Regions from separate parts of the Streptomyces sp. NBC_00209 genome, predicted to be linked through region 1. Evidence: riboswitches for the same ligand, from Rfam matches in the RefSeq annotation. Region 1 holds a riboswitch; each other region holds the start of a gene.

Region 1 (7,673 bases):
AGGGGGCCGGGGAATCCGGCGAGGACGGCGAGCCGGAGCAGGCCGGGGGTGCGCGAGGGGAGGTAGATCCCGCCGGCCCGCCCGTCGACCGCCTCGATCGCGTTCACGACGGACTGGGCGAGCACCAGGGACAGGTCGTCCGGCGCCCGGCTGTCCTCCGGTCCTCGGGGCGGGCCGTCGTTCGGACCGAACGGCAGCCGCCCGGCCGCGCCGTGCCAGGTCACACAGCCAGGATGCTCCCGGGCGGCCGGTGCGGCACGTCGGAGGCGTCCCGGCCCGCGCGGCCTGGGGGGCCGGGACACGCGGGAGCGGTGGACACCACGACTGTGGCGTCCACCGCTCCCGCACGGTCCGTGCAAGCGCCTACCGGCCCTCGTCGGGCGGGCGGTGGTCACCGAACTGGTCGTTCATCTTCTGCTGAGCCGAGTCGACCTGGCCGCCGTACTTGCCGCCGGTCTTCTTGTCGACGTAGTCGCCGCCCTTCTCGACTCCCTGGCGGGCCTGGTCCGGATGCCCCTTGATCATGTCCTTGATCTTGTCGAGCATGCCCATGACTGACCTCCTAGAGACGCTGACCGTTCCAGCATCCACGCCCCGCCGTGCCCTCGCATTCCGGGACGGCCGGGTCCGGACGCCCTACTCGCCAATCGCCTCGCCGACGTGGGCCTTCGCCCGGGGGGTGCCGGGAAGAGCCCGCTGTCTTCCCGGACGCCCTGTTCGACATCGCTTGTGCCACAAGGGTTGTACGGCTTTTCCGCGACAAGAGCGGTACGGCATGCGAAAGGGGTGGAAAGGAGCGCTTCCGCTTCTTTCCACCCCTGCTCACGATCCCGCCCCGAGGGCGGGGCCGGTCTGGATCAGTACGCGCCGAAGACGTTGTCCATCGAGCCGTACGTGGCGGCGGCGTAGTTGCACGCGGCCGTGATGTTGGCGACCGGGTCGTAGAGGTCCATCGACGTACCGGGCACGTGGTACGCGTCGAAGGTGGGCTGGATCACCTGGAGCAGCCCCTTGGAGGGGGTGCCGTTGACGGCGTTGATGTCCCAGTTGTTGATCGCCATCGGGTTGCCCGAGGACTCCCGCATGATGTTGCGGTAGATGCCGTCGTAGCTGCCGGGGATGCCCTGCTGCGCCATGATCGCCAGGGATTCCTTGATCCAGCCGTCGAGGTCGTCGGTGTACGCGACGGCCGTCTTGGTCTCGGCGGGCTTCTCGGCGGCGACCGGGACGACGGTGCGCTCGGAACGGTCGGCGCGGTCGGCGCTCTCGGTCCGGGGGGCGGTGTCGCCGTTCTTCTCGGCGGTCTCCGCCTTGAATGCGCTCTTCTCGGCGGCCTTCGGGGCGGCGGCCTCGGACTTGGCACCGATGGTGAGCTTCAGGCCCGGGTGAATGAGGTCGGGGTTGCCGCCGACGGCACCGCGGTTGTCCTTGTACAGCCGCTCCCAGCCACCGCCGAGGGAATGCCCCTGGGCGATCTTGTAAAGCGAATCGCCGGACACCACGGAATAGGTGGTGGGCGCGGCCTTGCGCACGGCAATTTCCTTGCCGGCGACGGAAGTCGGGGCCGCTGCCTTTTCGGCGACGACGGTCTTGGCGGGGGCGGCGGAAGCCGATCCGGCCGTGATCAGGGGGAGCGCGAGAACGGCTCCGCCCGCGCTGACGGCGATGAAACCGCGGGTCAGGGACGCGGACGTGGCACGACGGTGCTTACCCGTGATGGGCATGGGGTATTTCCTCTCCATCGCCTGCGAGGTGAGCTGTCGGGTTCGGACGGGAGATGTCCGGTCGCGCATGGCGACTTCACCCCTAGCCGCTCCGGATTCCGGACCGGCGGCAAACCTGGTTCCCCCGCTCCTGCCGTACGTGAGTGGTCGGGTTCCCGGACGGTGGCAGGATTCGGCGTTCCATCCGGATTGATGACGGGACCGTAAGCGAGAAACGACGGCCGGAACAAGCCCGGAATTGCTGATCACAATTGTTTTGCAAGATCCATCAAAGGAAATGCTCATGATCGCCCGCGCCGGGGGAAGTCAAATTTCTTGGGACGACTGGGAACCGGGAGATCGGATTGCGCGTCAGAAACAGCCGACGTGACGCTGCCCACTGAGACCGGAATGACGCGTTCGTCCGTTTTGTGTCCATTTGGCAGCATCAAAACCGCCCCGATCGCCCGTAATTGACTTTTTTCCCATGCGGGAACAAAAGGGACATCAAACGACCCACGAGCGGCCGGAATCGCCGGTTCGGACCCCTCGTTCGCGCGATCACTCTATGGTTAGGCTTACCTAAGTATTGCCGCCCCTTGTTCACCGTCATAGGGAGACCCCAGAACCATGGCGCCGCGTTCCGCCCCTTCGTCCCCTCGTCCCGCCGCCCCCGCCGCCCCCGCCGACGAGGAACTCACCGGCAGGCTGGCCCTCGTGACGGGAGCCGGACGCGGCATAGGCGAGGCCGTCGTGCGGGCCCTCGTCGCGCGCGGCTGCCGGGTCCTGGCGACCGACGCGGCCCCGGAGGGCGTCGACGCCCTCGCCGGGGAGTACGGGGGGAGCGTCGTGGCCCGGGCACTGGACGTCACGGACGCGGCGGCCGTCGAGGCCCTGGTCGCCGAGGCGGAGGACACGCTCGGCGCCCTCGACATCGCGGTCAACGTCGCCGGGATACTGCGCTGTTCACCCGTCACCGAGCTGACCGACGAGGACTGGCGGGCGACGTTCGCCGTCAACACCGACGGGGTGTTCCACGTCTCGCGGTCCGTCGCGCGCCGGATGGCGGACCGGGGCGCGGGCAGCATCGTCACCGTCGCGTCCAACGCCGCGGGCATCCCCCGTACGACCATGGCGGCGTACGCCGCGTCCAAGGCCGCGTCCGTCATGTTCACCAAGTGCCTCGGCCTGGAACTGGCCCCCCGGGGCGTCCGCTGCAACACCGTCTCGCCCGGCTCCACGCTCACCGACATGCAGCGCGGGATGTGGCCGGCCGGTGAGGCGCACGACGACGGGCCCGCCGCGCGGCGCGTCATAGCCGGGGACCTGGCGAGCTACCGCACGGGCATCCCGCTGGGCCGGATCGCCGAGCCGTCCGACATCGCCGAGGCGGTCGCCTTCCTCGTGTCCGACCGGGCCCGCCACATCACCCTGCACGACTTGTACGTCGACGGCGGCGCCACCCTGCGCGCCTGACCCGTCCGCCCGGCGCCCCCGAAACCGGACCTCCCCCTGGAGACCTGAAACGATGACTGCCTCACCGTACGAAGACGCCCCGGCCTGGCCCGCGGAGTTCGCCGCCCGCTACCGCGCGGCCGGGCACTGGCGCGGCGAGACCTTCACGAGCATGCTGCGCGAACGGGCCGAGGCCCACGGCGACCGCGTCGCGCTGATCGACCCCGCGCCCGAGCGCCGCGCCTGGACGTACCGGGAGCTGGACGAACGCGCGGCCCGGCTGGCGGCCGGCTTCCGGGCGCACGGGATAGCCAAGGGCGACCGGGTCGTCGTCCAGCTGCCCAACATCCCCGAGTTCGCCGAGGTCGTCTTCGCCCTCTTCCGCATCGGCGCGCTCCCCGTCTACGCGCTGCCCGCCCACCGCGAGACGGAGATCGGCTACTTCTGCTCCTTCGCCGAGGCCGTCGCCTATGTCGTCCCGGACCGGCACGCCGGATTCGACCACCGCGCGCTGGCCACGGCCGTACAGGCACAGGCGCCCACCCTGAAGCACGTGTTCGTCGTCGGCGACCCGGGCGAGCACACCGCCCTGTCCGACGTGCCGTGCGACGCGTCCGGGGAGCCCGAGGACGGGCCCGAGCCGCACGACCTGGCCTTCCTCCAGCTGTCCGGCGGCACCACGGGGGTGCCCAAGCTCATCCCCCGTACGCACGACGACTACATCTACTCGCTGCGCGGCTCCAACGAGATCTGCGGCGTCGACGCGGACACCCGCTTCCTCGTGATCCTGCCCGCCGCGCACAACTTCCCGATGAGCTCGCCCGGCTGGCTCGGCACGCTGTACGCGGGCGGCACCGTCGTCCTGTGCCCGCGCCCCGACCCGGCCACGGCGTTCCCGGTCATCGAGCGGGAGCGCGTCACCATGACCGGCATGGTCCCGCCGCTCGCCCTGGTGTGGACGGACGCGGCCGCCTCGGCGGAGCAGGACCTGTCGAGCCTCGAACTGATCCTCGTCGGCGGCGCCAAATACAGCGAGACGGCCGCCCGGCGCCTCGAACCGGCGCTCGGCTGCCGGCTGATGCAGGTCTTCGGCATGGCCGAGGGCCTCGTCAACTACACCCGTCTGGACGACGACCACGAGACCGTCGTCTCCACCCAGGGCCGGCCGATCTCCGAGGACGACGAGATCCGCGTCGTGGACGACGCCGGACAGGACGTCCCCGACGGGCGGTTCGGGCATCTGCTGACCCGGGGTCCGTACACGATCCGTGGTTACTGGCGCGCGCCCGAGCACAACAGGACCGCGTTCACCGAGGACGGGTTCTACCGCACGGGGGACATCGTGCGCCGCACCCCGAGCGGCCATCTGGTCGTGGAGGGGCGGGCGAAGGACCAGATCAACCGGGGCGGCGAGAAGGTCGCGCCGGAGGAGATCGAGAACATCATCCTCGCCCACCCCTCGGTGCACGACGTGTCGGTGGTCGGTGTGGCCGACCCGTATCTCGGTGAACGCACGCTGGCGTACGTGATTCTGCGCGAGGGCGCCGAACCGCCCGGGGCGCTCGCCGTCAAACGGCATGTACGCGAACGCGGCATCGCCGCGTACAAGGTGCCCGACCTCGTCGCATTCGTGGACGTCTTCCCGCAGACGGGGATCGGCAAGGTCAGCAAGAAGGGCCTGCGTACCGACGCGGCCCCCGCCTCCGTGTCAACTCCCCCCGCACAGAACTGAGTCCGTCCCGCGCGGCACCGAAAGGCTCCCCTCATGGCACTTCCCGCCATCGTCCCCTACCCCCTGCCCGGCGCCGACGAGCTGCCGGCCAACCGGGTCGGCTGGACCGTCGACCCGGCGCGCGCCGTGCTGCTCGTCCACGACCTCCAGAACCACTTCCTGCGCGCGTACCGCCCCGGCGAGGAGCCGCTGACCGGCATGCTCGCGAACACCGCCCGCGTGATCGAGGCCGCCCGCCGCGCCGGCATCCCGGTGGTGCACTCGGCGCAGCGCGGCGGTCAGAGCGCCGAGGAGCGCGGTCTCCAGCTGGACTTCTGGGGGCCGGGGATGACCGACGACCCGGAGGCCCTCGCCTCGCCGGTCGAGGTGGCGCCCGCGCCGGGCGACACGGTGCTCACCAAGTGGAAGTACAGCGCGTTCGTCCGCACCGAGCTGGAATCCCTCATCCGCGACGACGGCCGCGACCAGCTGGTGATCACCGGGGTGTACGCGCACATCGGTGTGCTGATGAGCGCCGCCGACGCGTGGATGCGCGATATCCAGGCGTTCGTGGTGGCCGACGCGGTCGCGGACTTCTCTCGCGAGGAGCACGACATGGCGCTGCGCTGGGCGGCGGGCCGCTGCGCGGTCGTGACGACGACGGACGCGCTGCTGAAGGACATCTGAGCCCGCGCACCCTCACGGCCGGAGGCGCCCCGCCGCCTCCGGTGTGAGGTGCCGGGCGAGCACGTCCAGCGCCTCGCCGACCGTGCGCAGCGTCTCCGGGTCGTCCGTGCCCAGCGCGGCGGCGAGCGCGCCGTCGATCCGGGCGGCCCGCACCTCGGTCACCCGCTCCGACACCTCGGAGGCCGTACGGATCAACTGGCGCCTGCCGTCCGCCGGATCGGGCGCGGACACGAGCGATCCGGTCTCCTTGAGCCGGGCCACGGCGCCCGACACCTGGCTCTGCGGCAGGCCGGTGCGGGCGGCGATCTCGCTCACGGAGGTGTCCTGGTGCCCGAGGACGTCGCTCAGCACGACCAGGGCCGCCCGGGTGCCCCCGCGCTGCGCGGGTCCGGCCGGGGACACCGGCTCCGGCAGCGCCTCCTCGCCGATCTTCATCAGGGTCCGGCCGAGCAGGAAGAGCTGAACGGGGGTCATCGATGCGCTCATGAGCCGCGACTCTACCGGCAACCCATCACCATGCGATGCATCTCTATTGATGCATCTAAATAGATGGAGTACGGTGGGGATTACCCGCCGACGCTCCCCGCGCCGGACACCTCACCACCCAGGAGACCCCGATGTTCCTCGACACCGACGGCGCCACCCTGTACTACGAGGTCCGGGGCACCGGCCCGCTGCTGCTCATCGCCCAGAGCGGCGAGGGGGACGCCGGCCGGAGCACCGACCTGGTGGACCGCCTCGCCGACCGGTACACCGTGGTCACGTACGACCGCCGCGGCCTGTCCCGCAGCACTCTCGCCGGGCCGGCGCGGGGCGTGACCATGGAGGAGCACGCCGACGACGTGCACCGGCTACTGGACCGGCTCACCGACGAGCCCGCCCTGATGCTCGGATGCAGCATGGGCGCCGCGATCGGGCTCCACCTCGCGGTGGCCCACCCCGGGCAGCTGCGGACCCTCGTGGCGCACGACCCCGTCTCCCCCTCCCTCCTGCCCGCCGGGCCGCGCGCCGGACACGCGGCGGAGCTCGCCCACCTCCAGGAGGTCTACCGGGAGGGCGGATTGCGGGCCGCCTTCCCGGAGATCGCCCGGGTCCTCGGCATCGACCCGGCCCGCCAGGAGACCGAGCCGGACCTGACGCCCATGCCCCTCACCCCGGGCCGGGCCGCCAACTTCGAGTTCTTCCTCGCACACGACTTCACGGCCGTCATCGAAGCCGGACTCGACCGGGAGGCGCTGCGGAGGTCCCCGGTGCGGATCGTGCCCGCCGGCGGGGCCACCACGGCACCGGACGTCTTCGTCGGGCAGTGCGCACAGCGACTGGCCGGCCTGGTGGGTCGGGAGGTCGTCCCGTTCCCCGGCGGGCACAACGGCAACACCACCCACCCCCGGGCGTACGCCGCGCGGCTGCGCGAGGTCCTGGCCTAGGCACGGCCCATGGGCTCCCCGGGCAAAAAGAAAGCCCCGGCCCGAAATTGCGGACCGGGGATTTTCCCAGGTATATTGAGTGGTTCTGTGCGCCCACAGAAAAAGGCCCCTCACTGGGGGCCAACAAGAATCACCATATCCGTCAGGGAGCTGTTTTGTCAACTCGGGAAATCGCCGAATTGCAGAAGGAACAGGAATACATCGACCGGCTCCACCACCGTGTCGACGTGCTGCGCGGTGACGCCGCCGAGCAGGTCCAGGACGCCCTGACGCCGGTCGGCACCGGCCAGCAGGCCCGACTCGAACGCGATGTCCTGATCGCCGAGCGCTCCGGTCTGCTCGCCGCGCTGAACGCGGTGGACGGCTCACTCTGTTTCGGGCGTATCGATCTCACGGACGGCGTCGCGCACCATATCGGCCGTATCGGAATCCGCGAGAACGACACCGAGCACACGCCTTTGCTGATCGACTGGCGCGCCCCGGTCGCCCGCCCCTTCTATCTCGCCACCCATCACACCCCGATGGGGCTGCGCAGGCGCCGCCACCTCACGACCGAGGGCCGCACGGTCACCGAGCTGCACGACGAATTCCTGGACATCGGGGACCGGGAGCGCACCGGTTTCGAGGACCCGAGCGGCGACACGGTCCTGCTCGCCGCGGTGAACTCGGCGCGGACCGGACGCATGGCGG
Region 2 (7,673 bases), 3.8 Mb from region 1:
ACGCCGTCTTCTCGCCCCGGCTGGCCGGCTTCGTCCTCGACGCCTTCGCCTCGACGGACGCGCCTCCGGTCGATGAGGACCTGGACCGGCTGACCCAGCGCGAGCGCGAGGTGCTGCGCCTGATCGCCCGGGGCTACGCGTACAAGGAGATCGCCAAGCAGCTGTTCATCTCGGTGAAGACGGTCGAGTCCCATGTCTCGGCGGTGCTGCGCAAGCTCCAGCTCTCCAACCGCCACGAACTGACCCGCTGGGCGACCGCGCGGCGGCTCGTCTAGGGCCTGCTCGACTAGTCCCGGTCCGGGTCGAGCGAGATGTTCAGCTTCTCGCCGACCCTGCGGTAGCCGATCGACGCGTAGATCCGCTCCACGTCGGCGTCGCCCGGCTCCAGCCACACCACCCGGCAGCCCCGCTCGAAGGCGGTGCGCGTCAGGTGTACGGAGAGCGCGGCGCCGATGCCCCGGCGGCGGAAGTCCGCGCCGACCGCCAGGCCCGCCAGCTCGCTGAGCCCGTCCACCGGTACCGAGCAGCCGCCCGCGCCCGCCGGGGTGCCGCCGACCGTCGCGAGCGCGGCGACACCGCCGCCCGCCGCCGCGTTCCGCAGCCACTGCGCCGTGCCCTCCTCGGGCTCGCCCTCGCCGCCGTAGCCCAGGTGCTGGACGAGCGCGGCGGCGGCGAACTCCGCGTCCGTGGCGGGCTCGGCCATGGCCAGGTCCGCGACCGGCTTCGGCTCCACCAGGTCGCCGGGGGCGCAGGCGAGGACCGGGGCCCGGTTCTCGACGGTGAACCCGGCGGCGAGCAGCGCCGGTTCGACGGCGGGCGCCCAGCCGGGCAGGAACTCCAGGCGGGGCATCCGGTCCCGCTCACGGAACGCCGCTATGAGGGCGTCGAGTTCGCCGGGCGTCGGCTCCGCGCCCTGGTCCGGGATCGCGTAGTTGGCGTACTTCAGCGACCAGTTCGGGTTGTAGCGGATCACGAACGGCCCGACGCGGACGTGGTCCGGGGAGCGCAGGGTGAGCGTATGGGCGTGGGTCTGGACATCGGCGTCCATCGGCATGTGCGGCTGTCCTTCGGGCTGTTGAGGTCAAGGGCCCGGAGCCTATGCCACCCGGGTCGCCCCCGCGAAGGGCATTTCATCGATGGGCGCGATCCGGACCGGGGCCCCGGGGCGCGGCGCGTGGATCATCCGTCCGTTCCCGATGTACAGGCCGACATGGCTGACGCCCGAGTAGAAGAACACCAGGTCACCGGGGGCCAGTTGGGAGCGCGGCACCCGCTGCCCGGCGTTGATCTGTGTGTACGTGGTCCGGGGCAGCGACACCCCGGCGGCGCGCCAGGCGGCCTGGGTGAGCCCGGAACAGTCGAAGGAGCTGGGCCCGGTCGCGCCCCACACGTACGGCTTGCCCAGGGCGTTGTACGCGAAGGCGACCGCCTGGGCGGCGCGCGAGTGGGGCGCGGCGACGGTGGAGCGCGGCGCGCTCCGGTCGGCGTGGCCGGCCCCGCGCCCGTCCTCGGAGGCGTCGTAGGAGGCGCGCTCGGCCGGGGTGAGGCGGGCGAGCAGGCGGCGGGCCTCGGCCAGCTTGGCGCGGACGGTCGCCCGGTGCTCCTTCAGGGCGGCCTGCCGGGAGGCCAGCTCGGTGAGCTTCCCGGCCGCCTCGGCGCGTACCTGGGCGATCTCCGCGACCTGGCGGCGCACCGAGCGCACGTCGGTGGCCCGGCGCTCACCGGCCCGCTCCGCGTAGGTGGCGCGGCGCAGGTACTGGTCGGGGTCGGAGGAGAGCGCCAGCTGCACGGAGGGGTCGATCCCGCCGGACCGGTACTGCGCGGCGGCGTACGCGCCGAGCACGTCGCGGGCGGTGTTGAGGCGGGCGGTCCTGCGGGCGGCCTCGTCGCGCAGGGCGTCGACCGACTTGGCGGCTGCGGTCGCCTCGGACTTCGCGCCGTTGTACTTCTCGGTGGCGACCTCCGCCTCCCGGTACAGCCGGTCCACCTGGGCCTTGACCTGCTTCGCGGTGGGCGCGGGGTCCGCGTGCGCGGCTCCCGGCAGCACGGCGGCCGTCGCGGCTCCGGCGACCGCGAGGGTCGCCGCGGTGCGGGCCGCGGAGGCGGTGATGAGGCGCTGCCTGGGTTTGCGATGCGCTGCCACGGGGGCGGGCGTCCTTCCGTGCGACGGCCCGACGGGGTATACCGGCGGGCTTCTCCGGCGGCCGGCGAGGACGGTTCCTGATCCACGGCCACCGGGAAGGGACGCTAATCCGAGGTCACGGGAAGGTGTCGTTATGACGGTTATTGCCCGCTCTTGGCGTGGCATTGTCGCTGAATGACCGCACGTGAAGCCTGAATGACCGGGAAAAGTGCCACAGAATCAGGCAAAAAGTGCATTCATCATTCAAGCGGCCCGTAGGCCCCACCCTGCCCGGAGCGGTCCGGGGCGAGGGTTCTCACACCCCGTGAACGCGCTGACCCTGGCGAACATCTTCATCGCCACGCTCTGGACCTGAGCGGCGGTACGGGCCTGAGCGGCGGTACGGGGCCGGCCCGCGCGGACCGGCCCTCTTCCCCGGTCAGGCGGGGCGCACACTCCCGTAGATCGGCATGTAGTAGATCGACTCCTCGCGCACGTTCGCCCCGGGCTTCGGCGCGTGGATCATCATCCCGTCGCCCTTGTAGATCCCGACGTGGCTGATGTCGTCGTAGAAGAAGACCAGGTCGCCGGGTTGCAGATCGGCCGTCGCGATCCGCGTACCGACGTTCACCTGGTCCCAGGTGGTACGCGGGATGTCGACACCCGCCGCCTTCCAGGCCGCCTGCGTCAGCCCCGAGCAGTCGTACGAGGCGGGGCCGGTCGCCCCCCAGACGTACGGCTTGCCGATCTGGGCGCGGGCGAACGCGAGGACCTTCTCCGCCTTCGTTGAGGCGCTGCTCCCGGAGCCGGTGTCCGAGCCGGAACCCGAGCCCGTCTCCGTACCGCTGCTCCCCGACTCCTTGGCCTTCTGCTCGGCTTCCTTCCGGGCGGCGGCCTGCTTCTTCGCCAGCTCGGCGGCCTTCCGCTTGGCCTCCGCCTCCTTCTTGCGCTCCAGCTCCGCCAGCCGCGCCTTCTCCTCGGCGGTCAGCTTCGACAGCAGCGTCCGGGCCTCGGTCAGCTTCGTCTGGACGTTCTGCTTGCTGGTGCGCAGCGTGGCCTGCGACTCGGTCAGCGTCTCCAGGCTCTCCACGGCCTGGGCCCGCTGCTTGGACACCTTCGCCTGCTGCGTACGGAAGTTCGCGACCGCCTGCTGCTGGCGCTCGGCCATCCGGTCCATGAGGTGGGTCTGGTCGAAGAACGACTGCGGGTCGTCGGCCAGGAAGAAGGTTGCGGTCGGTGCGAGGCCGCCGTTGCGGTACTGGGCGGCGGCGTAGTTGCCCAGCGTCCTGCGGGCGTCGTTCACCTTCTCGGTGCGCTTGGCCACGTCGTCCAGGAGCGTGTCGACCTTGGACTTCTGCTGGTCCGTGGCCTCCTTGGCCTGGTTGTACTTCTGAGTCGCGGTGCCGGCCTGCCGGTAGAGGTCGTCCACCTTCTTCTGGACTTCCTCGATGCTCGGCTTCGGCGCGGGCGCCGCCATCGCGCTCTGGGAGGACAGCAGGGTCACCGAGGCCAGCGCGGCCGAGGTCAGCCCGACGGCCGGGGCGGTGGAGCGCATCCGGGTGCGCGGTTTGCGATGCGACGCCAAGGCCGGCATCTCCTTCCGTGGACCGCCTACCGGGTTAGCTGTCGGGTTCGGGCGGAACGGAAGGCTGCCCTACGGTCCGGTGGGGAAGGACCGATTCACCCCGGTGCTGCGTGTGGGTCCCCGGTTCCGGGCGGGCCCGGATTCGGCGTGGCGGCACGCTCGGCGTAGGTCGCCTCTGGGGGTACGGGCCGTCCGAACGTGCACGCTAGCCAACGCATGGGGCCGCTGGGAAGGTTGGTGTGCGATATGCCCGATACATTTCCGTGACCTTTTCGGAGCGGGGCCGGGTGTCAGTGGAGAGCTTTAGACTCGGACAGCGATGAGCAGCCTCTTTGACGACAGTTTCCTGGCCGGCCTCCAGCAGGAGGAGGACGCGGCCCCGCCGCCCCCCGAGGACCCCGCACCCGAAGCGGTGCCGGAGGACCTGTTCGCGGGCGTGTTCGACGGGCCCCCGCCACCCCGCGACGCGTACTACCGCGACGGCGCGCACCGCCCCGTCCTCGACCCCGAGGCGCTGCTCGACGGGCTGAACACCGAGCAGCGCGCCGCCGTCGTGCACGCCGGGTCGCCCCTGCTCATCGTCGCGGGCGCCGGCTCCGGCAAGACCAGGGTGCTCACCCACCGCATCGCCCACCTGCTGGCCGAGCGGGGCGTCCACCCCGGCCAGATCCTGGCGATCACCTTCACCAACAAGGCCGCCGGCGAGATGAAGGAGCGCGTCGAGCAGCTGGTCGGGCCCCGGGCCAACGCGATGTGGGTCATGACCTTCCACAGCGCCTGCGTCCGCATCCTGCGCCGCGAGTCCAAGAGGCTCGGCTTCACGTCCTCGTTCTCGATCTACGACGCCGCCGACTCCAAGCGGCTCATGGCCCTGGTCTGCCGCGATCTGGAGCTGGACCCGAAGCGCTACCCGCCGAAGTCCTTCACCGCCAAGGTCTCCAACCTCAAGAACGAGCTCATCGACGAGGAGACCTTCGCCGGGCAGGCCGCCGACGGCTTCGAGAAGACCCTGGCCCAGGCGTACGCGATGTACCAGGCCCGGCTGCGCGAGGCCAACGCGCTGGACTTCGACGACATCATCATGACGACGGTCCATCTGCTCCAGGCGTTCCCCGACGTCGCCGAGCACTACCGCCGCCGCTTCCGGCACGTCCTCGTGGACGAGTACCAGGACACCAACCACGCCCAGTACACGCTGGTACGCGAGCTGGTCGGCCCGGCCGGTCCGGAGAACGCGCCCGCCGAGCTCTGCGTCGTGGGTGACGCGGACCAGTCGATCTACGCCTTCCGGGGCGCGACCATCCGCAACATCCTCCAGTTCGAGGAGGACTACCCGGACGCGACGACGATCCTGCTGGAGCAGAACTACCGCTCCACCCAGACGATCCTGTCCGCCGCCAACGCGGTCATCGAGCGCAACGAGAGCCGCCGCCCCAAGAACCTCTGGACCAACGCCGGCACCGGTGCCCGCATCGCGGGCTACGTCGCGGACACCGAGCACGACGAGGCGCAGTTCGTTGCCGAGGAGATCGACCGCCTCACCGACGCGGGCGACGCGAAGGCCGGAGACGTCGCCGTCTTCTACCGGACGAACGCGCAGTCCCGTGTCTTCGAGGAGATCTTCATCCGCGTCGGCCTGCCCTACAAGGTCGTCGGCGGTGTCCGCTTCTACGAGCGCAAGGAGGTCCGGGACGTCCTGGCCTACCTGCGGGTCCTCGCCAACCCCGAGGACACCGTCCCGCTCCGCCGCATCCTCAACGTGCCCAAGCGCGGCATCGGCGACCGCGCCGAGGCCATGATCGACGCGCTCTCGCTGCGCGAGAAGACCACCTTCCCGCAGGCGCTGCGCCGCGTGGACGAGGCGTACGGCATGGCCGCCCGCTCCGCCAACGCCGTCAAGCGGTTCAACACGCTGATGGAGGAGCTGCGCACGGTCGTCGAGTCCGGTGCCGGTCCCGCCGTGGTGCTGGAAGCGGTCCTGGAGCGTACGGGCTATCTCGCCGAGCTCCAGGCGTCCACCGACCCGCAGGACGAGACCCGCATCGAGAACCTCCAGGAGCTCGCCGCCGTCGCCCTCGAATTCGAGCAGGACCGGGGCGAGGAGGAGGGTGCGGGCACGCTCGCGGAGTTCCTGGAGAAGGTCGCGCTCGTCGCCGACTCCGACCAGATCCCCGACGAGGACACCGACGGCTCCGGCGTCATCACGCTGATGACCCTGCACACCGCGAAGGGCCTCGAATTCCCGGTCGTCTTCCTGACCGGCATGGAGGACGGCGTCTTCCCGCACATGCGGGCGCTCGGCCAGGTCAAGGAGCTGGAGGAGGAGCGCCGCCTCGCGTACGTCGGCATCACCCGCGCCCGCGAGCGGCTGTATCTGACCCGGGCCGCCATGCGCAGTGCCTGGGGCCAGCCCTCGTACAACCCGCCGTCGCGGTTCCTGGAGGAGATCCCGGACCAGCACCTGGAGTGGAAGCGGAAGGGCCCGATGGCCGCCCCGGCGGGCCCCACCTCGGGCATCACCTCGTCGCTCTCCGCCTCCCGCGCCCGCTCCGGCCCCTCCGGCTTCGCGACCCGGCGGACCTCGGACAAGCCGACGATCACGCTGGTGGCGGGCGACCGGGTCACGCACGACCAGTTCGGCCTGGGCACGGTGACGGCGGTCGAGGGCGTCGGTGACCAGGCGAAGGTCACGGTCGACTTCGGCGACGACCGCCCCAAGAAGCTGCTCCTGCGGTACGCCCCGGTGCAGAAGCTCTGAAACGAGCGGCGGCCGGAGCCCCCGAGGCCCCGGCCGCCGTAGTCGTTCGTCCCGCTCAGGTCGGGTTGATCCCGTGGCCGCGCAGCCACGGCAGCGGGTCGATCGCCGCGCCGCCGCCCGGCCGCACCTCGAAGTGCATGTGCGGGCCGGTCGAGTTCCCGGAGCTCCCGGAGTACGCGATGACGTCACCGGCCTTGACCGGGCCCGAGCGGACGCGGGTGCTGCTGAGGTGGCAGTACCAGGTCTCCGTGCCGTCGGCCATGGTCACGATGGCCATGTTGCCGTAGGCGCTGTTGTACTGCGTACGGACCGTGCCGTCGGTCGCCGCCATCACCGGGGTGCCGTACTGGACGGGGAAGTCGATGCCCGTGTGCACGGACATCCAGTTGACGCCCGCCTGCCCGAAGTAGGCGCTCAGCCCGTGCTGCTTGACCGGCATCACGAACTTGGGGCGCAGGGCCTCCTTGCGGGCGGCCTCCGCCTCGCGCCTCTTCTTCTCGGCGGCCTGCCGCTCCTTCAGGTCGATGCGTTCCTGGGTGCGGCTGGCGCGGTCCGCGAAGTTCTCGGCGTCGGCGCTGAGGTTGGCGAGCTGGGTGTCCAGCTCGTTGTTGGCCGCGACCGGCTTGACCGTGCCGGGGTCGGCGGCGGCCATGGTGGTGGTCGCGTCCTTCTTCGTCTCGTCCCCGCCCATCCCGCCCACGGAGGCGGCGGCGATCCCGGCCACGCTCATCACGCAGGCGGAGGGAACGGCGACGGTGAGGAGTGCGGAGCGCTTCGCTGGGGAACGCCTGCGGCTGCGGTTGCCTCGGCGGGGCTCGGCGGGGGCGAGATCGGGGTGCGGCTCGGCGGCCTCGTCCGGCTCGACGCCGTCGGTGGCGCGGCGGTGGGGCTCGTACGGGTCGTAGTCGCCGTTCTCGTACGACTCGTACGTCTCCGGGGGCTCCGGCTGTTCGGCTTCGTTCGAGGCGGCCGGGCTTTGCACATTTTGCTCTTCGTACCCGGGCGTGGCGCCGGTGTTCCAGGCGGTGGCGTCGTACACGCCGGTGTCGTACGTCCCCGTGCCGTCCGAGGGCCACGCGGGGGCGGCGGCGGTCCAGGTGGTGGTGTCCCACTGGCCGGAGTCGTAGCCCTCCGCCGGCAGCCAGGTCGTCGTGGTGTCGTACTGCGGGTACTGCGGGTACTGCTGGGCCTGGTAGCCGGGGTGCGCG
Region 3 (7,673 bases), 6.0 Mb from region 1:
GGTCAGAGCGGCAGCAGGTCCGGCCGCTTCGGCTCGACGTGGTCCCCGGAGGACTCGCCGCGCAGCCGCCGCCCGATCCACGGGACCAGGTATTCGCGCGCCCAGTGGATGTCGTCGCGGCGGATCTCCAGCGTGCCGCGCGGCGGCTGCGGCGGCCACGGCTGGTCCGGGTCGGCCGGCACGTCGAGGCCGAGGACCTGGGCGGCGCGGAGCGCGACCCGGGTGTGGCCCTCGGGCGACAGGTGGAGCCGGTCGCCGTCCCAGGCGCGCCGGTCCTGCACGGAGCGCAGCGACCACAGGTCGAGGACCGGGCAGTCGTAGCGGTCGGCGATGGCCCGGACGTGAGCGGTGTAGGTGGCGATCTTGCCGCGCAGATGGCGCAGCACGGGGACGCCGCGGGTGTCGAAGCCGGTGGTGACCATGACGGTGCCGACCGACCGCGTGAGGTCGGCGACCGCCCGCTCGAAGCGTTCGGCCACGTCGTCCGGGTCGGTGCCCGGCCGGATGATGTCGTTGCCGCCGGCGCAGAAGCTCACCAGGTCGGGGGCGAGTTCCTTGGCGCGGGGCACCTGCTCCTCGACTATCTGGTCGAGGAGGCGTCCTCGTACGGCGAGATTGGCGTACCGGAAGTCCCCGTGCGCGGAAACGGGTGAGCCCTCGGCCCGGGTCGCCGGGCCGGGCTCCGGGAGCCGGTCCGCGAGAAGTACCGCGAGCCGGTCGGCCCAGCCGACGAACGTTCCGTCCGGGCCGGCGTCGCCGACTCCCTCGGTGAAGCTGTCGCCAATCGCCGCGTACGACCCGATGGCGCCCTGTCGGTCGATGGCGCCCTGTTGAAGGTTGTTCGAATCGTCTGCCACAACCGCATATCCTGCACCCCGGAATGTGACCTACGCGACCGTAATAAGGGGTTGACGGGTGGTGAGATAAACCACCCGGTCAGTTTTCGGTAAAGGGGGAATAAGCAGAGGGACGGCGCACCGCCGTGCGCCGTCCCTCTGTGTCGTTCAGCGACCCGGATCACCGGGCCGGTGGTGCCTGGATCAGACGGTGATCCCGTGCGACGCCAGGTAGGCGATCGGGTCGATGTCCGAGCCGTACTCCGGGCCGGTGCGGACCTCGAAGTGGAGGTGCGGGCCGGTGGCGTTGCCGGTGGAGCCGGAGAGGCCGACCTGCTGGCCCGCGGTCACGGTCTGGCCCGCCGAGACGGAGAGCGAGGACATGTGGCCGTACTGGGAGTAGTGGCCGTCGGCGTGCTTGATGACGACCTGGTTGCCGTAGGCGCCGCCCCAGCCGGCGGTGACGACGGTGCCGGAGGTGATGGCCTTCACGCTGGTGCCGGTGGAGACGGGGAAGTCGATGCCGGTGTGGCTGCCGCTGGACCAGCTGGCGCCGGAGGCGCGGTACGCGGTGGTGTGGTTGCCCGGGACCGGGTGGACGTAGCCGGAGGCGTTGTCCTGTGCGGCCGGAGCCTCGGTCTTGGCCTCGGTCTGCGTCTCGGTCTTGGTCTCGGCCTTGGGCGCGGTCTTCGTCTCGGCCTTCGGCGCGGCCTTGGCGGGGGCCTCGGACGTGGTGGCGGCGGGGGCCGCCTTGGCGCCGAGGGTCAGCTTCATGCCCGGGAAGATCAGGCTCGGGTTCTCGCCGACGACCTCGCGGTTGTCCTGGTACAGCTTGTGCCAGCCGCCCTCGACGTGGTGCTGGGCCGCGATCTTCGACAGGTAGTCGCCGGAGACGACGGAGTACGTGGTGGTGCCGGCGCTCTTCGCGGGCTTGGCCGGGGCGGTGTGCGCGGCGGCCGACTTCGACGTGGCCGGTGCGGACTGCTCCGCGGCGTGGGCACCGGTGGCGCCGAGCAGCGGAAGCGCGATGACGGCTCCGCCGGCGCTCGCGGCGACGACGCCACGGGCAATGGTGCTGGACTTGGGACGGCGGTGCTTACCCGAATTGGGCATGAAGAATTTCCTCTCCGGCGCCTGCGAGGTGAGCTGTCGGGTTCGGGCTGGAGATGCCCGGCCGCGCCTGGCGCGACTTCACCCCTAGCCGTCCGGTCGTCCCGGTCGGCGGCTTACCTGGTTCCCCCGCTCCTGCCACACGGTGAGTGAGTGCGAATTCCGGACGGCGGCAGGATTGGGCGTTCCATCCGGATGGCATGGAACGTAAGCGAGCCGGGACGGCGGAAACAAGCCACATGTTCGGCGCCGGATTCCGCACCGGAATTGCGGCTCGGAATTCCGGTCACACTCCGTGGATTACGGATCTTGGCTTTCCGCGCGGCGCGGGGAGTACCCAGCCGGGGCGCCACCACACACCGTCACGGATATGATCCCGCTCACGAGCGGGTGATCATCTCCCGCACAACCAGGGCAAGTTCTACATAATCCGGCAATACGGACATGTCGTGGCCATCGTCCGCACCGGAGCGGGCGGCCGAGATGATTGCCCCAGGAACCGATGTCGTATCGTCGCGGTCGTGGGCCCGTCGGCGACACGCGCCGGGGCAGAGCCTCCAGGAGTGACCGTGACGCAGCAGCTGCCGCAGACCCCGCCGACGGAGCCCGTTCTCACCGGTGTCCGCAACTTCCGCGACGTAGGCGGTCTGCCCACCACCGACGGCCGCCGGGTGCGCCACGGCAGGCTCTACCGCAGCGGGCACCTGGCGCACGCCACGGCCGAGGACGCGGCCTTCCTCGGCGGGCTCGGCCTGCACACCGTCTTCGACTTCCGCAACGCGGCCGACCACAAGCTGGACGGCCTGGACATCGATCTGCCGGGCGTACGGAATGTGAGCATCCCGCTCAGCGACCCGGCGGACGGCGCCGAGTTCTGGCGGATGGTGCGCGACGGCGACATGGCGGAGCTGCGCTCGATCCTGGCCGACGGCAAGGGGACCAGCCGCATGGTCGCCTCGTACCGCTCGATCATCCTGGAGCGCACCGCCGAGCACAGCCGGGTGCTGCACGCCCTGGCCGAGGACAGCGTCCCCGCCCTGATGCACTGCGCGGCCGGCAAGGACCGGGCGGGGCTCTCGATCGCGGTGACGCTGCTGGCGGTGGGCGTCGGGCGGGAGACCATCGAGGCCGACTACCTCAAGTCGAACGACGCGCACCGCCGCTACCGCATCCGGCGCAGCGACACCTCGTCGGCCGGGATGTCCCCGGAGGTGCTGGAGCTGCTCAACCCGCTCTTCGGCGCCCAGCCCGACTACCTCGCCGCGGCCTTCACCGCCATGGACGAGACCTGGGGCGGCACCGACCGCTATCTCACCGAAGGGCTGAAGCTCACGCCCGCCACCCGTGAGCAGCTGCGCGAACGGCTCCTCGACGAGAGCTGAGGCGGCCCCGCCTACTGGTTGTGCATGCCGACCGCGAAGAGCAGATAGAGGAACGCGGCGATGACATGCCCGGCCACCAGGTAGGCGAAGAGCCGGATGACGAGTCCGCGCGGCATCTTCTTCTCCTGGCTGTCGGCGCCGGGGCGCGGGGCCGGGGTGAGCGGGTCGTAGTGCTCTGAATCAGGCATGACTGGCCTCTCTGGCTGCCGGGGCTCCGGCGGCGGGAACGTCTCAGCCGCGGTGGACCTGGCCGCCGAGGCACAGGTCGGCGGCGGGGCTCTGCAGCAGGGTGTGGACGAAGAGCAGCTCGGCGCCCTCGGGTTCGGGGGCCGCGATCCGGTGCGGGGTGAGCGAGTCGAAGTGCGCGCCGTCACCGGGCGCGAGGTCGTGCACCGTCTCGCCGAGCGTCACCCGGAGGCGGCCGGTCAGGACGTACAGCCACTCCTCGCCGGGGTGGACGCGGACCAGGTCGCCCTGGGCGCCGTACGGAACGCGGACGCGCAGCGCCTGCATCGCCCGGCCGGAGCCGCCGGCCTGCTGGTACAGCCAGCCGTCGGCGGCCGCGCCCTCGAACGGGCGGCCGCGGACGATCGCGTCCCGTTCCGGGGGCGTCTCGCCGAGGAGCTCGGAGACCGTCGTACCGTAGATCCTGGCCAGCTGGAGCAGCATCGGCAGCGAGGGCTGGCGTCGGCCCGTTTCGAGCCGGGAGAGATGGGCGGGCGAGAGCCCGGCCCGCTGGGCCGCGGTCTCCAGGGTGAGACCACGGCCTCGGCGCAGATCGCGCAGGCGTGGCGCGACACCGGGCAGCTCACCGGCCGCCAGGTCGTCCGGAGGGTTCATGCCTCCATTGGGCCAAAGACTTTCCCCTGAGGCAAATTTATTGCCTCAGGGGCAAAAACGCCTCAGCGGTTGGCGACGGCCTGCTTCACCAGGGTCCGCCCGAAGTCCCACATCAGTCCCCCGCCGCTGTGCGCGTCGTCCATGACGGCGGTGAACGCCTCCACGAAGCGGTCGACGTCCGCGTCATCGATGACCAGCGGCGGGATCAGCTTGATCACTTCGAGGTGGTCGCCGGAGACCTGCGTGAGGATGCGGTGCTTCTGGAGCAGCGGCACGACGACCATCTGCGCGAAGAGCCCCTTGCGGGCCGCTTGGAGCATGGTCCAGCGGCTGCGCAGCTTCAGCGAGGTGGGGCGGCCGAACTCGATGCCGATCATCAGCCCGCGCCCCCGCACCTCGTGCAGCAGCTCGTAGCGCCCGACGAGCGCGGACAGCCGCTCCCGGAGCAGGTCGCCGGTGCGGCGCGCGTGCGCGACGGTCTCCTCGTCCTCCATCACCGACAGCACCGCGAGCCCCGCCGCCATCGCCTGGGCGTTGGAGCCGAAGCTCGCGGAGTGGACGAGGACCCGGTCCATCGAGGAGTAGACGCGCTTGAAGATCCAGTCCTTGCCGAGCGTCGCCCCGACCGGGACATAGCCGCCGGAGAGCGCCTTGGCGACGCAGACGAGGTCCGGTTCCACCCCTGGCTCGTGCTGGTACGCGTAGAAGTCGCCGGTCCTGCCGAGGCCGGTCTGCACCTCGTCGGCGATGAGGAGGGCCTTGTGCTTGCGCAGCAGTTCCTGGGCCTCGCGCAGATAGCCGGGCGGCGCGGCGAGCACCCCCTTGCCCTGGATCGGCTCCACCACCAGGGCCGCGACATCACCCCGCTTCAGCTCCCTGCTCAGCGCCGCGAGGTCGCCGAGCGGGATCGCGGTGTCGGGCAGCAGCGGCGCGAAGCCGTCCCGGAAGCCGCCCTCGCCGTTGACCGAGAGCGAACCGGTGGTCAGCCCGTGGAAGGCGTGGTCGCAGTAGAGGACGCGGGGCCGGCCGGTGGCGTACCGGGCGAACTTGAGAGCCGTCTCGACGGCCTCGGTGCCGCTGTTGCCGAAGAACACCCGGTCCAGGTGCGGGCTGTGGCTCAGCAGCTTCTCGGCGAGCAGCCCGGGCAGCGGCTGGCAGTCGAAACGGGTCAGGTCGGCGAGCGAGGCGTCGAGGACGTCGTGCAGCGCCTTGCGTACGACGGGGTGGTGCCGGCCGAGCCCCATGACGCCGAATCCGGCGAGCATGTCGAGGTAGTCGTTGCCGTCCGCGTCCCAGAAGTGCGCGCCCTCGGCCCGCTCGTAGACCTTGTCGAAGCCGATGGTGTGCAGCATGCGCGGGAGCTGGTGGTTGAGGTGTCTGGTGTGCAGCTCGTAGCGTTCGGCGCCGCGCTCGGCGAGAAGCCGCGCCAGATCGAAGCCCTTGGGCTCGTCGTCCTTCATGCCCCGCTCTCCTTGTGCCCGTTGCCCGGAGCGTCCTGCCCCGTGCCGCCGGCCGCCTTCCGGGCGGCCGTGACGGCGCTGATCCGGCCCGCGATCTCGACCGGTGTGAGCCCGATGTCGGCCAGCACCTCGGACCGCTTGCCGTGCGCGAGGAACTGCTCGGGGATGCCGAAGGTGCGCAGCGGTACGTCGACGCCCGCGTCCCGGAGCGCCTGCCCGACCGCCGAACCGACGCCCCCGGCCCGGCTGTTGTCCTCGACCACCGCGACGAGCCGGTGGGCGGCGGCGAGCGGCGGCAGCGTCGCGTCGACCGGCTTGACCCAGCGCGGGTCCACCACGGTGCAGCGGATGCCGGCGCCCGACAGGAGTTCGGCGGTACGCAGGCAGACGGAGGCCATCACACCGACGGCGACGAGGAGCACATCGGCGTCCTCGTCGCGCCGCAGCACGTCCATCCCGCCGATCCGGGCGACCGCCTCGAACGCCTCCCCGACCGACTCCTTCGGGAACCGCACCAGGGTCGGCGCGTCGTCCACCGCGACCGCCTCGCGCAGTTCCTCGCGCAGCCGGTCCGCGTCGCGCGGGGCCGCGATCCGCAGCCCGGGCACGACCTGGAGCACGGACAGGTCCCACATCCCGTTGTGCGAGGCGCCGTCGGGCCCGGTGACTCCGGCCCGGTCCAGGACGAAGGTGACCCCGCACCGGTGCAGGGCGACGTCCATCAGGAGCTGGTCGAACGCCCGGTTGAGGAAGGTGGCGTAGACGGCGACGACCGGGTGCAGCCCGCCCGTGGCGAGCCCCGCCGCACTGACCGCGGCGTGCTGCTCCGCGATGCCCACGTCCCAGACGCGGTCCGGGAACGCCTCGGCGAACCTCGTCAGCCCGACCGGGTCCAGCATCGCGGCGGTGAGCGCGACGACGTCCGGGCGCTCCGCCCCGATCGCCACGATCTCGTCCGCGAACACGGAGGTCCAGGACGGGCCGGCGGCGGGCACGAGCGGGACGCAGGTCAGGGGGTCCATCGCGCCGACGGTGTGGAAGCGGTCGGCCTCGTCGCGCAGGGCGGGGGCGTAACCGCGGCCCTTCTCGGTGATGCAGTGGACGAGGACCGGGCCGCGGAAGCCCTTGGCGCGGTGCAGGGCGGCCTCGACGGCGGCGGTGTCGTGCCCGTCGACCGGGCCGATGTACTTGAGCCCCAGGTCCTCGAACATGCCCTGCGGGGCGACGAAGTCCTTGAAGCCCTTCTTGGCCCCGTGCAGTGCTCCGTGCAGCGGCTGCCCGATGACGGGGGTCCGTTCCAGGAGGCCCTTGCCCCAGGACAGGAAGCGTTCGTAGCCGTCGGTGGTGCGCAGGGTGGCGAGGTGGCGGGCGAGACCGCCGATCGTGGGTGCGTACGAGCGCTCGTTGTCGTTGACGACGACGATCAGCGGGCGGTCCTTGGCGGCGGCGATGTTGTTCAGCGCCTCCCAGGCCATCCCGCCGGTGAGGGCCCCGTCCCCGATGACGGCGACGACGTGGCTGCCGCGTCCGCGCACCTCGTTGGCCTTGGCCAGGCCGTCGGCCCAGCCGAGGACGGTGGAGGCGTGCGAGTTCTCGATGACGTCGTGCTCGGACTCCTCGCGGGACGGGTAGCCGGAGAGCCCGCCCTTGCCGCGCAGCTTGGAGAAGTCCTGGCGCCCGGTGAGCAGTTTGTGTACGTAGCTCTGGTGGCCGGTGTCCCACAGGATGCGGTCGACGGGCGAGTCGAAGACCCGGTGCAGGGCGATGGTCAGCTCCACCACCCCGAGGTTGGGGCCCAGGTGGCCCCCGGTCCTGGCCACGGCCTGCACCAGGAACGTGCGGATGTCATCGGCGAGTTCGCCGAGTTGTGACGCGTTCAGTGCCTTCAGATCGTGCGGCCCCCGGATGCTCTGCAGCAGCGCCATTCCCGGGCCCCCTCTCTGTGGTCCTGTTCCTGCTCAAGGTGAGGGCCGGGCTCCGCGCGGGAGCCCGGCCGGGTGCCGCGGCTCAGCCGTTGCCGCCGACGGTCTCGCGCATGGCACGCA

The links. Region 1 has a riboswitch for cyclic di-AMP ahead of OG867_RS29005 (transglycosylase SLT domain-containing protein). Riboswitches for the same ligand answer to the same signal wherever they lie in the genome.
Region 2: it holds a riboswitch for cyclic di-AMP, as region 1 does, so the genes downstream of both, OG867_RS11505 (NlpC/P60 family protein) here and OG867_RS29005 (transglycosylase SLT domain-containing protein) in region 1, are expected to answer to the same signal.
Region 3: it holds a riboswitch for cyclic di-AMP, as region 1 does, so the genes downstream of both, OG867_RS01635 (peptidoglycan DD-metalloendopeptidase family protein) here and OG867_RS29005 (transglycosylase SLT domain-containing protein) in region 1, are expected to answer to the same signal.

What each region holds. Positions count from the first base shown of each region.
Region 1 covers NZ_CP108121.1:6,383,841-6,391,513, reverse strand. Annotated here, with positions in the region: gene OG867_RS29015 (SpoIIE family protein phosphatase) at 1-224, opposite strand, end outside; gene OG867_RS29010 (antitoxin) at 364-552, opposite strand; gene OG867_RS29005 (transglycosylase SLT domain-containing protein) at 858-1,724, opposite strand; cyclic di-AMP (ydaO/yuaA leader) riboswitch at 1,728-1,912, opposite strand; gene OG867_RS29000 (2,3-dihydro-2,3-dihydroxybenzoate dehydrogenase) at 2,334-3,179, shown strand; gene OG867_RS28995 ((2,3-dihydroxybenzoyl)adenylate synthase) at 3,232-4,890, shown strand; gene OG867_RS28990 (isochorismatase family protein) at 4,924-5,556, shown strand; gene OG867_RS28985 (helix-turn-helix domain-containing protein) at 5,569-6,030, opposite strand; gene OG867_RS28980 (alpha/beta hydrolase) at 6,174-6,983, shown strand; gene OG867_RS28975 (HelD family protein) at 7,163-7,673, shown strand, end outside.
Region 2 covers NZ_CP108121.1:2,627,221-2,634,893, reverse strand. Annotated here, with positions in the region: gene OG867_RS11520 (response regulator transcription factor) at 1-275, shown strand, start outside; gene OG867_RS11515 (GNAT family N-acetyltransferase) at 287-1,054, opposite strand; gene OG867_RS11510 (NlpC/P60 family protein) at 1,097-2,143, opposite strand; gene OG867_RS11505 (NlpC/P60 family protein) at 2,562-3,716, opposite strand; cyclic di-AMP (ydaO/yuaA leader) riboswitch at 3,715-3,865, opposite strand; gene pcrA (DNA helicase PcrA) at 4,027-6,465, shown strand; gene OG867_RS11495 (M23 family metallopeptidase) at 6,521-7,673, opposite strand, start outside.
Region 3 covers NZ_CP108121.1:351,237-358,909, forward strand. Annotated here, with positions in the region: gene OG867_RS01630 (SGNH/GDSL hydrolase family protein) at 3-857, opposite strand; gene OG867_RS01635 (peptidoglycan DD-metalloendopeptidase family protein) at 1,041-1,949, opposite strand; cyclic di-AMP (ydaO/yuaA leader) riboswitch at 1,953-2,108, opposite strand; gene OG867_RS01640 (tyrosine-protein phosphatase) at 2,516-3,328, shown strand; gene OG867_RS01645 (DUF6126 family protein) at 3,340-3,516, opposite strand; gene OG867_RS01650 (XRE family transcriptional regulator) at 3,560-4,168, opposite strand; gene OG867_RS01655 (aspartate aminotransferase family protein) at 4,231-5,628, opposite strand; gene dxs (1-deoxy-D-xylulose-5-phosphate synthase) at 5,625-7,553, opposite strand; gene hpnH (adenosyl-hopene transferase HpnH) at 7,636-7,673, opposite strand, start outside.